Regions from separate parts of the Acidovorax sp. LjRoot74 genome, predicted to be linked through region 2. Evidence: predicted binding sites of a transcription regulator. Region 2 holds the regulator's gene; the other holds the start of a gene.

Region 1 (7,228 bases), 3.5 Mb from region 2:
GAGCTGCGCAACGGCAGCCGCACGCTGGCGGGCGTGCCCGTGCGGGCGCAGCTGCTGGGCTCCGACCCGGTCAGCATGGCCGAGAACGCAGCACGCCTGGCCGCGCTGGGGCCGGAGGGCATCGACCTGAACTTTGGCTGCCCGGCCAAGGTGGTCAACCGCCACGGTGGCGGGGCCGCCCTGCTGCAGGAGCCCGAGCGCATTGCCGCTGTGGTGGGGGCCGTGCGCCGCGCCGTGCCCGCGCACCTGCCGGTGTCGGCCAAGATGCGCCTGGGCTTCAACGACACGGGGTTGATGCGCGAATGCGCCCAGGCCATGCAGGCCGGGGGCGCGGCCGAGCTGGTTGTGCATGCCCGCACCAAGGCCGATGGCTACCGCCCACCTGCGTACTGGGAGCACATCCCCACCATCCGCGCTGCCGTGGCCATCCCGGTGGTGGCCAATGGCGAGATCTGGACGGTGGCCGACGCGCAGCGCTGCCGCGAGGTCTCGGGCTGCGATGCCCTCATGCTGGGGCGCGGCATGGTGGCCGACCCGGGGCTGGCCCGTGCCATCCGTGCCTTGGACGCCGGGCAGCCGGGGGCGGACCCCGTGGTCTGGGCCGACCTGATTCCCCACCTGGCGGCCTTCTGGCAGCTGGTGTGTGACGACCTGGAACCCCGCCAGCGCGCGGGGCGCCTCAAGCAGTGGCTCAACCTGCTGCGCAGGCGGTTTGTGGAGGCCGAGGTGGCGTACCAGCATGTGCGCACCATGACGGACCAGCGCGCCATCACCGCGTGGGTGGCGGCGCAATAGGCCCAGGCGCAAAACGGCGTCTGATCCACCACGGCCTGTAGGTGCGCGGGCGGCGGATTACAGCAGGTGATCGGGCGCGAGGGGGCCCAGCAGTTGCAGCATCAGGCGCAGGGGCAGGCTGGCATCGGGCTCGGTGGTGGCGTCGGGCAGGCCGCTGTCCTTGGGCGCGCGCCACACCAGGCCCTGGTCGGTCTGCTGCACCTGCCACGCGGCGTCTTGCAGGGCGGTGTCGATCTGTACCGTGGCACGGCGTGACAGCTCGCCGCTGCGGATCAGCAGCGCCACTTCGGTGTTCTGCCGCTGCGAGCGCAGGTCCAGGTTCATCGAGCCGATGACGAGCAGGCGGCCGTCCACGATCATCAGCTTGGAGTGCAGCATGGCGCGCGAGCTGCCGCCAGCTCCGCTGCCGCCTGAGCCCCCCATGCTGCCGGTGCCACCGAAGGCCCCGCGCAGCACCCCGGTGAGTTCGCTGCGCATCTCGTACAGCTCCACCCCCATGGCCAGCAGCGTGGGCCGGTGGCGCGCGTAGCCCGCGTGGGCAATGGGGGCGTCGTTCGACGCCAGCGAGTTGGTGAGCACCCGCACACGCACGCCCCGTGCCCGTGCGGCGGCAAAGGCACGCTCCATGTCGGGCCCGGGCACGAAGTAGGGCGAGATGATCAGCAGGTCGCGCCGCGCCTGGCCCATGAGCTGCAGCAGGCCGTCCACCACGGTGTCGGTCTGGGTTTCGGCGGTGGTTTCGCCGTCGGGTGGGAGCGAGGGGGCGGTGTTGCCATTGCCATTGCCATTGCTCAGGGCGGGATTGGCTGACAAGGCAGGTGGCGCCACGGGCTGGGCGACTGTCTGGGAAGCCGTGGGCGCATCCGCCGAAGCGGATGTGGTTGTGATTGCAGTGCCCCGAGGGCGGACCAGCGCCGCGATGTTGGCGGGCGTGGCGCGCGGCGGGTTCTGGTCGGGCAGGGGGGTGGCGGAGGTGCCATCGGGCGGGATCTTGGCGGGCCGGTCCGCCAGGACGGCGGCGGGTGCCCAGACAAACTGCACCTGCTTCAGGTCCATGGGCTCCTGGTTCCAGATGCGTGCACGCCGCGTGTCCGTTGTGTTGCGCCCGGTGGGGGCGGGCGGGGCCCCGGGTGCGGTTGCGCTGGTACTTGCGCTTTCCACGCGCTCTTGCTGCGTGGCCTCGGCGGCGCGGATGCTCTCGCGCAAGCGGTCCAGCTCTTCACGGGTGATGAGCGACTGCACCGGGTAGGCGCGCTCGTTGTTCCAGTAGCTGTCAAAACTGTGCGAAAGCTCCTGCACGACGCTACCAGCAGCCAGCACGTCCAGGTCCACAAAGTTGCCCGATTCGGAATTGCCAAAGTAGGCATCCCCCAGGTTGCGCCCGCCCGTTACGCCGAGTGCGTTGTCAGCGATGAAGAGCTTGTTGTGCATGCGCTGCTGCACCCGCGAAAAATCACCCAGCAGGCTGAACATGCGGCCCACGGGCGACCCGCGCGCGCCTGTGAGCGGGTTGAACATTCGCATCTCGACATTGGGCACAAAGGCCAGCCGCATCACCAGCGCATCACGCCCGGTGCTGTGAAAGTCGTCCAGCAGCAGCCGCACGCGCACACCGCGCCGGGCGGCGGCTGCCACGCTGAGCAGCAGGCGCTCGCTGCTCGCGTCGGCGTGGATGGCGTAGTACTGCAGGTCCAGCGTTTTCTGGGCGGCATCCACCAGGGCCAGGCGGCTGCTGTAGGCCGCCTGGGGGCCGCTGAGCAATACAAAGCCCGAGGGATGGCGGGCCTTCTGGGCCATGCGGCGGGCCTCTACCCATTGGCCCAGTGTGGTGTCGCTGGGGTTTTGCAGTGCGGTGGACACAGGCCGCTCCACATCCTTGGGCAGACCCGCGCAGCCCATGAGGGCCACAGTGGCCAGCAGGACCAGGCTCCGTTGGGTATGGCGGGCAAGGGGTGTCAGGAAGAGAGGGAAGGGCAGCAACGGGGCCATGGTGGGATGAGAGGATGGGGGATTGTGACCTTGGAGCCGCAGGGGCGTTGCTCCAAGGTGTATCCCGCCATCAGGCCCGCGCCTGTCGGACGCGGCCCCCAATTTGCCCTACTGCCCTACGGATGCACCAATCCCAGGCCTCTCACGTCCGGCCCTGCGCTGGCGGCTTACCAGCTCACTTCGCGGTCGGGTGTGGCACTGATCTTGTGGATGGACAGGTCGGCGCCGTCGAACTCTTCTTCCTGCGTGAGGCGCAGGCCGACTGTGTGTTTGAGCAGGCCATAGACGATGAAGCCCCCCAGCAGAGCCCAGACCACCCCCAGGCCCGTGCCGATCAGCTGTGCCGACAGGCTGACGCCGCCCAAGCCCCCCAGCGCCTTGCTGCCGAAGATCCCCGCCGCCAGCCCGCCCCAGGTGCCACACAGGCCATGCAGAGGCCAGACGCCCAGAACGTCGTCAATCTTCCATTTGTTCTGGGTAAGGGTGAACATCAGCACAAAGATGGCGCCCGCCACAGCGCCCACCACCAGCGCCCCCAGGGGATGCATCAGGTCCGAGCCTGCACACACGGCCACCAGCCCGGCCAGCGGGCCGTTGTGCACAAAGCCCGGGTCGTTTTTGCCCAGCACCAGCGCTGCCAGCGTTCCGCCCACCATGGCCATGAGCGAGTTGACCGCTACCAGGCCGGAGATTTTGTCCAGGGTCTGGGCGCTCATCACGTTGAAGCCAAACCAGCCCACCACGAGCACCCAGGCGCCCAGCGCCAGGAAGGGGATGTTGGAAGGTGGGTGGGCCGAGATCGCGCCATCCTTGCGGTAGCGGTTGGCGCGCGAGCCCAGCAGGATCACGGCGGGCAGGGCAATCCAGCCGCCCATGGCATGCACCACCACCGAGCCCGCAAAGTCATGAAACTCTTCGCCCGTGACGGCCTTGATCCAGGCCTGCACGCCGAAATGCTGGTTCCAGGCAATGCCCTCAAAGAAGGGATACACAAAACCCACAATGACCGCCGTGGCCATGAGCTGGGGCCAGAACTTGGCCCGCTCGGCAATCCCCCCGGACACGATGGCCGGAATGGCGGCCGCAAACGTGAGCAGGAAGAAGAACTTGACCAGCGCGTAGCCGCTTTGCTGCGCCAGCGCTTCTGCCCCCATGAAGAAATGCGTGCCGTAGGCCACGCTGTACCCCACCACAAAGTAGACGACGGTGGACACCGAGAAGTCCACCAGGATCTTCACCAGCGCATTCACCTGGTTCTTCTTGCGGACCGTGCCCAGCTCCAGAAAGGCAAAACCGGCGTGCATGGCCAACACCATGATCGCCCCGAGCAGAATGAACAGAGCATCCGTGCCCTGTTTGAGTGCTTCCATAACGTCCTCGCGCTAGTGATTGATCGACTCTGGTGCATTTTGAGTGTCTGCAGCAGATTTGCACCAGATTGATGCAAAAGTCGTGCCAGATATTGGTGCGAGTATCTGCACTGAGATGGGGCGGCGTGGCAATGGGTGGCGGGGTGCCCTGCGGGCACGGTTCGTTGGACCAGGGGCTGTGGTCAATCCACCGAGGTGCTTGGGGAGCTTTCTTGCAGATCACCGCGCATCACTGCGATGGTGGCGTCTGCGGGCGCTGGCGGCCTGCGGCATTTCAATGCTCTTGGGGGGCCAACTGCTGAGCATGCCCTGGGACTCCCCGCAGCCCGTCCCAATCTGCTCTGGACTCATTGCCCCCTGCCTGGTTCGCGAAACATTTCCCCGTAAGCGCTCGTCCGGCGCCGCTGGAGAGGGCTTGATGCCTGGAGTCCTCTGAATAGGCCTATGGCCGCGCGTGTAGCAGAAAGAGTATTGAGAAGAGTGGTTGCTACTGGGGCCTGCTGAACCCAAGCTGTGGCGGCATGCGGCCTATGGAGGTGGGCGCCTGCCGGGTTGCGATTCCACCGGGGCGGGCGCTGGTCGCGCGGTGCAAAACCTTGACGCAGTGAAAGACAGGGGATGCCTGCTGCGTCAAAAAGCTTCGCGCCCAGGCACCCGGGCCACGATGCGCAGGTCCGGTCCCAGTGCTTCCACCGACCTGAAGTTAAGCTGCAGCCCCTGCGACAGCACTTCGAAAGGCCCCAGCTGGGCCAGTCCGAACCCAGAGCCCAGCAGCATGGGTGCCAGATACACCAGCATCTCATCCACCAGCCCCTCGCGCACCAGCGAACCATTGAGCTTGTGGCCGGCTTCGACGTGCAGCTCATTCACCCCACGAGAGGCCAGGTCGCGCAGCATTGCAGGCAAATCCACTTTGCCCTGCGCGGTGGGCAAGCAGATCACGGTGGCACCACGTGCCTCCAGGGCGGCTTTCTTTTCATCATCCTGGATGGCTGCGTAGATGTAGGTGGCGCGGCCCTCCATGAACAGGCGGGCGTCCGGTGGGGTCTGCAACTGGCTGTCCACCACCACCACATGGGGTTGGCGCGGGGTGGACACCTCGCGCACATCCAGGCGGGGGTTGTCGTCCAGCACGGTGCCAATGCCTGTGAGCACTGCACAGGCGCGCGCGCGCCAGGCATGGCCATCGGCACGGGCAGAGGGCGACGTGATCCACTGGCTGGCTCCGTTGGAGAGCGCGGTGGTGCCATCGAGCGAAGCCGCAGCTTTCAGGCGCACCCAGGGCGTACCCCGCACCATCCGACTGAAAAACCCAATATTGAGTTCGCGTGATTCAGCCGCCCCAGGGCCGACCTCCACCTTCACCCCTGCCGCACGCAACCGGGCAAATCCCTGCCCGGCGACCAAGGGGTTCGGGTCGGTGAGGGACGCCACCACTTTGCCAATCCCGGCCGCCACCAAGGCGTCGCAGCACGGCCCTGTACGCCCCTGGTGCGCGCAGGGTTCCAAGGTCACGTAGGCAGTCGCGCCTTGGGTGCCGTGCCCCGCTTCTTGCGCAGATCGCAGCGCCATAACCTCCGCATGAGGTCCTCCGGCCCGCTGGGTGTGACCACTGCCTATTTCCCGCCCGTCTGGCGCCACCAGCACACAGCCGACACGCGGATTGGGGTTGGAAACAAAAAGCGCCTGGGCGGCTAGCCCAAGCGCTTTGTTCATCATGGTCGTCAACTCGTCAGTGCGGTGCATGGGCGGATGCTAATGCATGGGCAACCAGTGGCGGCAGATCGATCTCTATCACTTGTTCCAGCACTCTGTCATCAAAGGCAATGCACCCGATGCTGCTCCTCGAACCCCGGTATGGGTCAAGGTGTAATTGCCGCATTTGTCACCTAGTTGTCCGCCAGCAGGAGTTGCAGTCAGTGTGTAAGCGGTACCTGACGCAGCGCTCGCTGGCGGCGATGCCACTGCAATGGTGTACCGACCAGACTTGATCGTAGTGAGTGTCGTTGGAAACGACGCCGTCAGGGGATAAGTGCCCGTCGCCGTCGCGGCACGTTCCATCCATTGGGACGCTTGAAGCAATGCCGCACGCGCTTCAGCGCGATGCCCACGCCGAATGTATTCCGTGTAGCTCGGAAATGCCAAGGCGGTAAGGATGGCCACGATGGCGACCACGATCATGACCTCAATCAGAGTGAAGCCTCGGTGCGGGTGATTCATTTGCAATCCATTTCGATTCTTCAGAGTTACTGTAATTGTCGCCAATTGATAGTCGAGGCTGGCTTCGCGAGTTGATTTTTTTCCTTATCACCAGGGTCATTGCCAGGGCCACCGCCGCCGCCGCCACCACCGCCACCGCCACCGATGGAAACAACAATTCCCTTTCCTTTAAAGGAGATACCCTTTGGGGATGTAGTGGTGCGATTAGTGTCATTGTCCTGTGCAGCGGCCGCCTGATAGAGGCCATCACCATTCGCGTCCAAGATTTGTTGTGTCGGTTTTAAACCATACTCAACACCTAGAAAGGTCCGGTAGCCACGTGCAGGGGTAGAGCTTGGCTGGCAGGTTTCTCCAGAAGTGTTACCACCAGATGCTGGAACAATGCTCAAGAGATCAATGACGTCACTACCGTCATAGAAGGTGGGCATATTCAAAACTCTCTCACCTGTAATGGGCAATTCGAAATACCAACCCTTTTGGGTTCCAGCAACAGAGTAAGTCAATGTTGTCTGGCTGGCTGGCATGCGCCAAAAGCTTGCATTGCTATTCACCCCTTGACCAGCAATGACTGGTGCACTGAAAACGCGCTCCGCTAGCTTGGTATCCCGTCCATTAGTCCCTATGGCAGCAGGCGTAACAACGGCCGTATCTATGACCACCTTACCAAGGTTGGGCCCTGCGACCGTATCCAGCTTGTAGCGTGTGTTGTCCAGTATCGAATACAGCGTTTGTACAGTCACATCGGTACGATCGCCTTCAGTCACGTTTCTCCCCGTTCCAAAAACGACCATCATGCCACCCACGGTTGTATTCGGCCGGAGGTTAGGTGCAGAAGAAATTGGCTGGCGATTCGC
Region 2 (7,228 bases):
GAAAAGACCATGAAGCTAGAGAACCTGCCGGTGAGTGTGGTGCCGGGCGCATCGCCCGCACCCAGCCCAGCGCCCCCAGACACCACACAGACCGCACAAACCACAGCCCCCAGGGGCGATGTCGTGCTCTACATGGCCACCTGGTGCGGCTACTGCAAGGCGGCGAAGGCCTACCTGGCGGGCAAGGGCATCGCGTACCGGGAGCTGGACATCGACACGCCTTCGGGCAAGGCGGCGTTCAAACAACTGGGTGCCCGGGGCGTGCCCGTTTTGCTGACCAACGGGCAGAAGATCGCGGGATTCACGCCGCAGGCGTATGACGCGGTGTTCGTGGCGCGCAAGTAATCGGACACCATCCCGCCACCTTCAGCGCGCCCAGGCAACACGCACGCCCCTCAAAGCAGCAGCGCTACAGCGCCTTGCGCAGATTCGCTGGCGCGATCTTGAGCGCCTCGCGGTACTTGGCCACGGTGCGGCGTGCGCATTCGATGCCCTGCTCCTTGAGCATCTCGGCGATCTGGCTGTCGGACAGCGGCTTGGTAGGGCTTTCGGCCGACACGAACTGCTTGATGAGCGCGCGCACGGCGGTGCTCGATGCGTTACCGCCGGTTTCGGTGCCCAGGCCCGAGCCGAAAAAATACTTCAGCTCGTAGGTGCCAATCGGCGTGGCCATGTACTTGGCAGTGGTCACGCGGCTGATGGTGGACTCGTGCAGGCCCAGCTCGTCGGCGATGTCGCGCAGCACCAGGGGACGCATGGCGAGTTCGCCATGGGTGAAGAAGTTCTTCTGCCGCTCGACGATGGCGCGCGAGACTCGTAGGATGGTGTCAAAACGCTGCTGGATGTTCTTGATGAACCAGCGCGCCTCCTGCAGACGCTGCTGCATCCCCTGGTGGCCTTCGCCGCCCTTGTGGCCGCGCAGCGCACCGGCGTAGATGTCGTGCACGCGCAGGCGCGGCATCACATCGGGATTGAGTTGCACGATGAAGTTGTGCTGGCCATCCCGCCCGTTGGCGCGCCCGGCCTTGCGCACGATGACGTCGGGGATGACGATGTTGCGTTCCACATCCGCAAAACGGCGGCCGGGGCGAGGCTCCAGGCGGGCGATGAGCGCCATGGCGGCGCGGGTGCGCTCCTCGCCATCACCACAGGCCTGGGTGAGGCGGCGCACATCGCGGCGGGCCAGCATCTCCAGCGGCTGCTGGCAGATGCGCAGCGCCGTCTGCACGGTGTCAGGGTCGGCCTCTTCGTCGGCATCCAGCGCCTTGAGCTGCAGCGTGAGGCATTCCGCCAGGTCGCGCGCGCCCACGCCCGTGGGTTCCAGGCTTTGCAGCAGGCGCTGGGCCACCGTAAAGCGGTGCACCAGTTCCTCGATCTGCTCCAGGTCCTCGGGGCCTGCCAAGGCGGCGGCGAGTTCTTCGAGCGGCTCTTCGAGGTAGCCATCGTCGTTCAGCGATTCGATCAGGAACCGCAGCGCGGCGCAGTCCACCTCGGACAGGCGCAGCGACAGCGCCTGGCGGTGCAGGAAGGCGGTGAGCGATTCGTGCGAACGGGCCAGCTCGGTGGCGTCGGCCTCGTCGCCTTCGGCACCGTTGTGGGTGCGTGCCGGGGCATCGCCGCCCCACTCGGCATCGTTGGGCGCCATCTCCACGGTGCCGTCGCCGCTCCAGTCGGGTTCGTCGGCGCCAGCGCCCAGCGTTTCAGCATCATTTTGGGGCTCTGCGCCTGCTGCGCTTGCGCTGGATGCTCCTGAAAATATAGCATCGTCTGCACTGTAGTCATCGGCCTGGGCGGGGGTATCGGCAGCTTCCAGGCCAAACTCCTCGCGCGGGGCTTCGTCGGCATTGCGTTCGAGGAACGGGTTTTCGTCGAGCATCTGCTCGACTTCCTGCGAGAGTTCGAGCGTGGACAACTGCAGCAGCCGGATGGACTGCTGGAGCTGGGGGGTCAGTGCGAGGTGCTGCGAGACGCGCAGCGACAGTCCAGGCTTCATCACATCCTGAAGTGTTCGCCCAGGTACACCCGGCGCACTTCGGCGTTGTCCACGATCTCGGACGGCGTGCCCTGCGCCAGCACACGGCCGTCGCTGATGATGAAAGCGTGGTCGCAGATGCCGAGCGTCTCGCGCACGTTGTGGTCGGTGATGAGCACGCCAATACCGCGCGCCTTCAGGAAGCCGATGATGCGCTGGATCTCGATCACGGCGATGGGGTCAATGCCCGCAAAGGGCTCGTCCAGCAGGATGAAACGCGGCTGGGTGGCCAGGGCGCGGGCGATCTCCACCCGGCGGCGCTCGCCCCCCGACAGCGCCATGGCAGGCGAGGCGCGCAGATGCTGCACGCGCAGCTCTTCCAGCAGAGCCGTGAGGCGCTCTTCGATGGCGTCGCGCGAGAGCGGCTGGCCGTCGTCGCCACGCTGCAGTTCGAGCACGGCGCGCACGTTTTCTTCGACCGTGAGCTTGCGAAAAATCGAGGCCTCCTGCGGCAGGTACGACAGCCCCAGGCGCGAGCGGCGGTGGATGGGCATGTGGGCCACCGAATGGCCGTCGATGCGGATGTCGCCCGCATCGCTGCGCACCAGGCCGACGATCATGTAGAACGACGTGGTCTTGCCCGCGCCATTGGGCCCGAGCAACCCCACCACCTCGCCTTTTTGCACCACCAGCGACACATCCTTGACGACCTTGCGGCTGCCATAGGACTTGGCCAGGTTCTGCACCTCCAGGCGGCTGCCGGCCTGGGTGTCAGGGCCGGGATGAACGGGCACCGCGCTCACTTGGAGCCGCCACCAAGGTTGCTGCTGGGGCGCAGCACGGGTGCCGCGCCCGGTGTGGAGGGTGCGGGCGCCGCAGCGCCTGCGGGCGGGTCCTTGGGCGCCAGCACCGCACGCACGCGGTTGCCGGGGGCTGGGGCATCGCCCGCCGCATTGGTGGCGGGAGCGCGCTGGCCGTCCACGGTGAACACGTCGGTGAGGTTGTTGTAGACGATCACAGCGCCAGTGATCTCGTCGCTGAGCGCTGCGCCCCGGTAGCGGCGCAGCTCGGCGCGGGTGATGAAGCGCACGTTGTCGGCCTTGCCGTCGTATTCGATGACCTCGCTCTCGCCCTCGATGTATTCATCGGGCGCGCCAGGCAAGGTGTCGCGCTTCTGGCGGAAGAAGGCGCGTTTGCCCGCCTCGGCCGTGACCACGCCGAACTGGTAACCATCGGCGTCCTGGCGCACATCCAGCCGCGCACCGCGCAGCACGATGGTGCCCTTGGTCATGACCACGCGCCCCGAGAACACGCTGGTCTGCTTGAGTTCATCGTGGCGCAAAGCGTCGGCCTCGATGTTCATGGGCTTGGCGCGGTCGGCTTTTTCAGCATGGGCCACGCCGTGAAGGCAGGCCAGGGCCGCGAGCAGGAGGGTCGGAAGGAGGCGGTGGTTCATAGGGCACGAATCTTGCAGTTCATTGTAGCCATCCCCACACGCCCTCCATGAAAAAAGCCCGCATCAGCGGGCTTTCTTCGCAGGGTATCCAGGGCCTTTGGCGCGTTGCAACCAGCGCCCAGGTCGGCCTGGGGCTTACTTTTGCTTGACCAGCGCTTCCACCACCTGCAGCACGTTCTGCATGTTGCCTGCCATGGTGCCGTCGGTGTAGAACTTGCCCGCCACGCCCATCGAGGGCACGCCTTCCACGCCATAGGCGTCCTGCAGCTGCGAAGCGCGGCGGACCTGGTTGGACACGGTGAACGAGGTGTAGACCTCCTTGAACTTGGCGGCATCCACACCCTGTTGAACCACCCAGGCAAAAATCTCGTCGTCCTTGGCGAGCTTGGCCTTTTCTACATGGATCGCGCGGAACACCTTGGCGTGCAGCGCTTCGAGCTTGCCCATGCCTTCCAGGGTGTAGAAAAGCTTTTGCTGGGGCACAAAGCTGGCGTTGAAGGCCACGGGCACGCGGCGGATGAACAGGTCCTTGGGAGCGGCCTTGACCCAGGCGTCCAGCGTGGGTTCAAAAGCATTGCAGTGGGGGCAGCTGTACCAGAAGAACTCGATCACATCGACCTTGCCAGCAGGAGCATCGGGTGCCACGGGCTTGTCCAGCCGCTTGTAGTCCTTGCCCTCCTTGAACTGGCGGGCCTGGGCCAGCGCAGGGGTGGCGACGGGCAGCGTCAGGGCGGAAGCGGCAACTGCCGAAGCAGCGGACAAAGAAAACTCACGGCGTTTCATGGCAAAGACTCTCCTAGTTCAGGTCTGGGGGATGGGAGCCGGGCCCCCGCAAAAAGTTCACGCAGCGTCAGCGCTGCACACGCACCAGGGCAGACTCCAGCCCCGCGCCGTCGAGTTTTTCCTTGAGCTGCTCGGCATCGTCCCGTTTGGTGAACGGGCCCACGCGCACACGGAAGACCGCGCGGCCGTTTTGTTCGCGCTCGCTCACACGGGCCTCCCAGCCCATCATGGCCAGCTTTGCGCGCTGGGCATCGGCGTCGGCCTGGGTGCGGAAAGCCCCGGCCTGCACGAAGTAGTCAAACGGGTCCACGTTACCCTTGGCAGCCGCCTTGGCCACGGCCAGATCGCCCAGCGGGTCGGCACCCGGCTTGGTTTCGGCCTTGGCGGCCTCGGGTTTGCTGGCGGCGGGCTTGGGGGCAGATGCCGCAGCGCGCACCTCGGGCGCTGGCGCAGCGGCCGAAGCGGGTGCAGACGCGGCAGCCGCCACGGGCGGCGTTGCGGGCCGGGCCGGGTTCTTGCCGTACAGCGGCGAGTTCGGGTCCCAGTTCTTGTTCTTCTGCGACTCGGCGGCGTCCATGTCTGCCGTGCGCCCGCCGCCCTTGTTCAGAAAAGGCACCGGCACCTTGGTCACATACACGGCCACCGCCAGCGCGGCGCCCAGGCCCACGATGACGCCGACGATAAAGCCGATGATGGTCCCGCCCGTCTGTTGCTTTTTCATATTGGTAGTAACTGCTTACATTCTGGCTGGAGCCGACACGCCCAGCACGGCCAGCCCATTGTGCAATACCTGCGCGGTGGCGGCGACCAGCGCCAGGCGGGCCTTCTTCACCGCTTCGTCGTCCACCAAGATGCGCTCGGCATCGTAATAGCTGTGGTAGCTGGCGGCCAGGTCGCGCAGATAGAAGGTCACGTCGTGTGGCGCCTCGCCGTCGGCGGCGGCCGTGAGCATCTCGGGGTACTTGGCCAATTGCAGCATCAGGGCCTGGGCCTGGGGGCCTTCCAGCGCCGACAGGTCCACATCCTTGAGCGACGCTACATCACCCCCACCCGCCTCTTGCCAGGCCCGCAGCACCGACTGGATGCGCGCATGCGCGTACTGCACGTAGTACACCGGGTTGTCGTTGTTCTGCGCCACGGCCAGGTCCACGTCGAAGGTGTATTCGGTGTCGGGCTTGCGGCTCAGGAGGAAAAAGCGCACCGCGTCCTTGCTGGTCCACTCGATCAAATCGCGCAGCGTGACGTAGCTGCCCGCGCGCTTGCTGATCTTGACTTCTTCGCCACCCTTGACCACACGCACCATGGTGTGCAGCACGTAGTCGGGGTAGCCCTGCGGGATGCCCACATCAGCCGCCAGCAGGCCCGCGCGCACGCGGGCGATGGTGCCGTGGTGGTCCGTGCCCTGGATGTTGACGACCTTGGTGAAGCCGCGCTCCCACTTGGCGATGTGGTACGCCACGTCGGGCACGAAGTAGGTGAAGCTGCCGTCCTGCTTGCGCATGACGCGGTCCTTGTCGTCGCCGTAGTCGGTGCTCTTGAGCCACAGCGCGCCGTCCTGCTCATAGGTCTTGCCGTTGGCCACCAGCTTGTTCACCGTGGCCTCGACGCGGCCGCTGGTGTACAGGCTGGACTCCAGGTAGTACTCGTCGAACTGGAGGTTGAACGCCTGCAGGTCCTTGTCCTGCTCGTTGCGCAGGTAGGCCACGGCAAACTGGCGGATGTTGTCGTAGTCCTCGACATCGCCATTGGCCGTGAACTCGCGGTCGTCGGCCTTCACGGTGGCCTTGGCCTTGAAGGCCTCGGCAATGTCGGCGATGTAGTCGCCGTTGTAAAAGTTCTTGGCCAGCGGGTTGTCGCTGTCGGTGGGCCAGCAGTCGTCACCGGGCTTGAAGCCCTTGGCGCGCAGCTGCGTGCTCTTGGTCAGGGTGTCGATCTGCACACCCGCGTCGTTGTAATAGAACTCGCGGTGCACCTTCCAGCCCTGGGTGCTGAACAGGTTGCAGATGGCGTCGCCCAGCGCGGCCTGGCGGCCATGGCCCACGTGCAGCGGGCCCGTGGGGTTGGCCGAGACGAATTCGACCAGCACCTTGGCGCCGCGGTCGGCCTGGTAGCCGAAGCGCTCGCCCGCGCCCAGCACTTCGCGCACCACCTCTTGCTTGGCAGCGGGCTTGAGGCGAATGTTCAGAAAACCGGGCCCGGCAATCTCGATGGCATCGACCCAGCGGGTGAATGCAGGCGTGGCCTCCAGGGCCGCCTTGAGCTGTTCGCCCAAAGCGCGCGGATTGAGCTTGAGCGGCTTGGCCAGCTGCATGGCCGCCGTGCAGGCGAAGTCGCCATGCGCGGCCACCTTGGGGGATTCAAAGGCCGCCTTGGCGCCAGCGCCGGGGGAGAGTTTGTCCAGCTCGGCCGCAAGCGCGGCCAGCAGATCGTGTTTGACAGAAAGCATCGGGGGATTTTACGGGCCGGGCCGCCCCCGCCCCTGCGGGCTGGTGCATGGCGCATTTGCCCGGCACCCGGCGCCATGCCGCGCGCAGCCAAGACGCAACAGATTGTCAGGAATTCTTTCCGCCCGTATCGCCGAGTCAGCCACGCGTGTCCCCGGTACGTTGTAATCGGGCAATCCGACGCGGGTTGCGTCTGATGCCACTACCCAATGGAGCCAACATGAAGAAGCTTCTCACCCTGTCTGCCCTGAGCCTGGTCCTTTCGTTCGGTGCAGCGCACGCTGCCGACGCCCCCGCCAAAGCGGCCACCGCCGCGCCCGCTGCCACGGCGGCATCTGCCGCACCGGCGGCCGAGCCCACCAAGCAGCAGTCCAAGATGGGCACCTGCAACAAGGAGGCAGGCGACATGAAGGGCGACGAGCGCAAGGCCTTCATGAAAACCTGCCTGAGCAACAAGCCCGCCACGCAGCAAGACAAGATGAAAACCTGCAACGCCGACGCCAAGGCCAAGACCCTCAAGGGCGACGAGCGCAAGGCCTTCATGAGCGAGTGCCTGAAAAAGTAAGACACGCC

What was found. The regulator sigma-54, encoded in region 2, starts transcription at its own class of promoters, with help from an activator protein. The targets are predictions, from matches to a motif close to TGGCANGNAANCTGCTTT.
Region 1: a site for sigma-54 is predicted at 4,225-4,242, ahead of ACSQ3O_RS07655 (ammonium transporter). Genes of this name have one in related genera too.

What each region holds. Positions count from the first base shown of each region.
Region 1 is NZ_CAXUTI020000001.1:1,661,352-1,668,579, forward strand. Features, by position in the region: gene ACSQ3O_RS07645 (tRNA dihydrouridine synthase) at 1-795, shown strand, start outside; gene ACSQ3O_RS07650 (phospholipase D-like domain-containing protein) at 853-2,784, opposite strand; gene ACSQ3O_RS07655 (ammonium transporter) at 2,952-4,154, opposite strand; gene ribD (bifunctional diaminohydroxyphosphoribosylaminopyrimidine deaminase/5-amino-6-(5-phosphoribosylamino)uracil reductase RibD) at 4,785-5,900, opposite strand; gene ACSQ3O_RS07665 (type IV pilin protein) at 5,949-6,374, opposite strand; gene ACSQ3O_RS07670 (pilus assembly protein) at 6,401-7,228, opposite strand, start outside.
Region 2 is NZ_CAXUTI020000001.1:5,200,724-5,207,951, forward strand. Features, by position in the region: gene ACSQ3O_RS24730 (glutaredoxin domain-containing protein) at 1-345, shown strand, start outside; gene ACSQ3O_RS24735 (RNA polymerase factor sigma-54) at 410-1,993, opposite strand; gene lptB (LPS export ABC transporter ATP-binding protein) at 1,993-2,775, opposite strand; gene lptA (lipopolysaccharide transport periplasmic protein LptA) at 2,772-3,428, opposite strand; gene ACSQ3O_RS24750 (thiol:disulfide interchange protein DsbA/DsbL) at 3,564-4,211, opposite strand; gene ACSQ3O_RS24755 (SPOR domain-containing protein) at 4,279-4,932, opposite strand; gene argS (arginine--tRNA ligase) at 4,948-6,657, opposite strand; gene ACSQ3O_RS24765 (PsiF family protein) at 6,876-7,220, shown strand.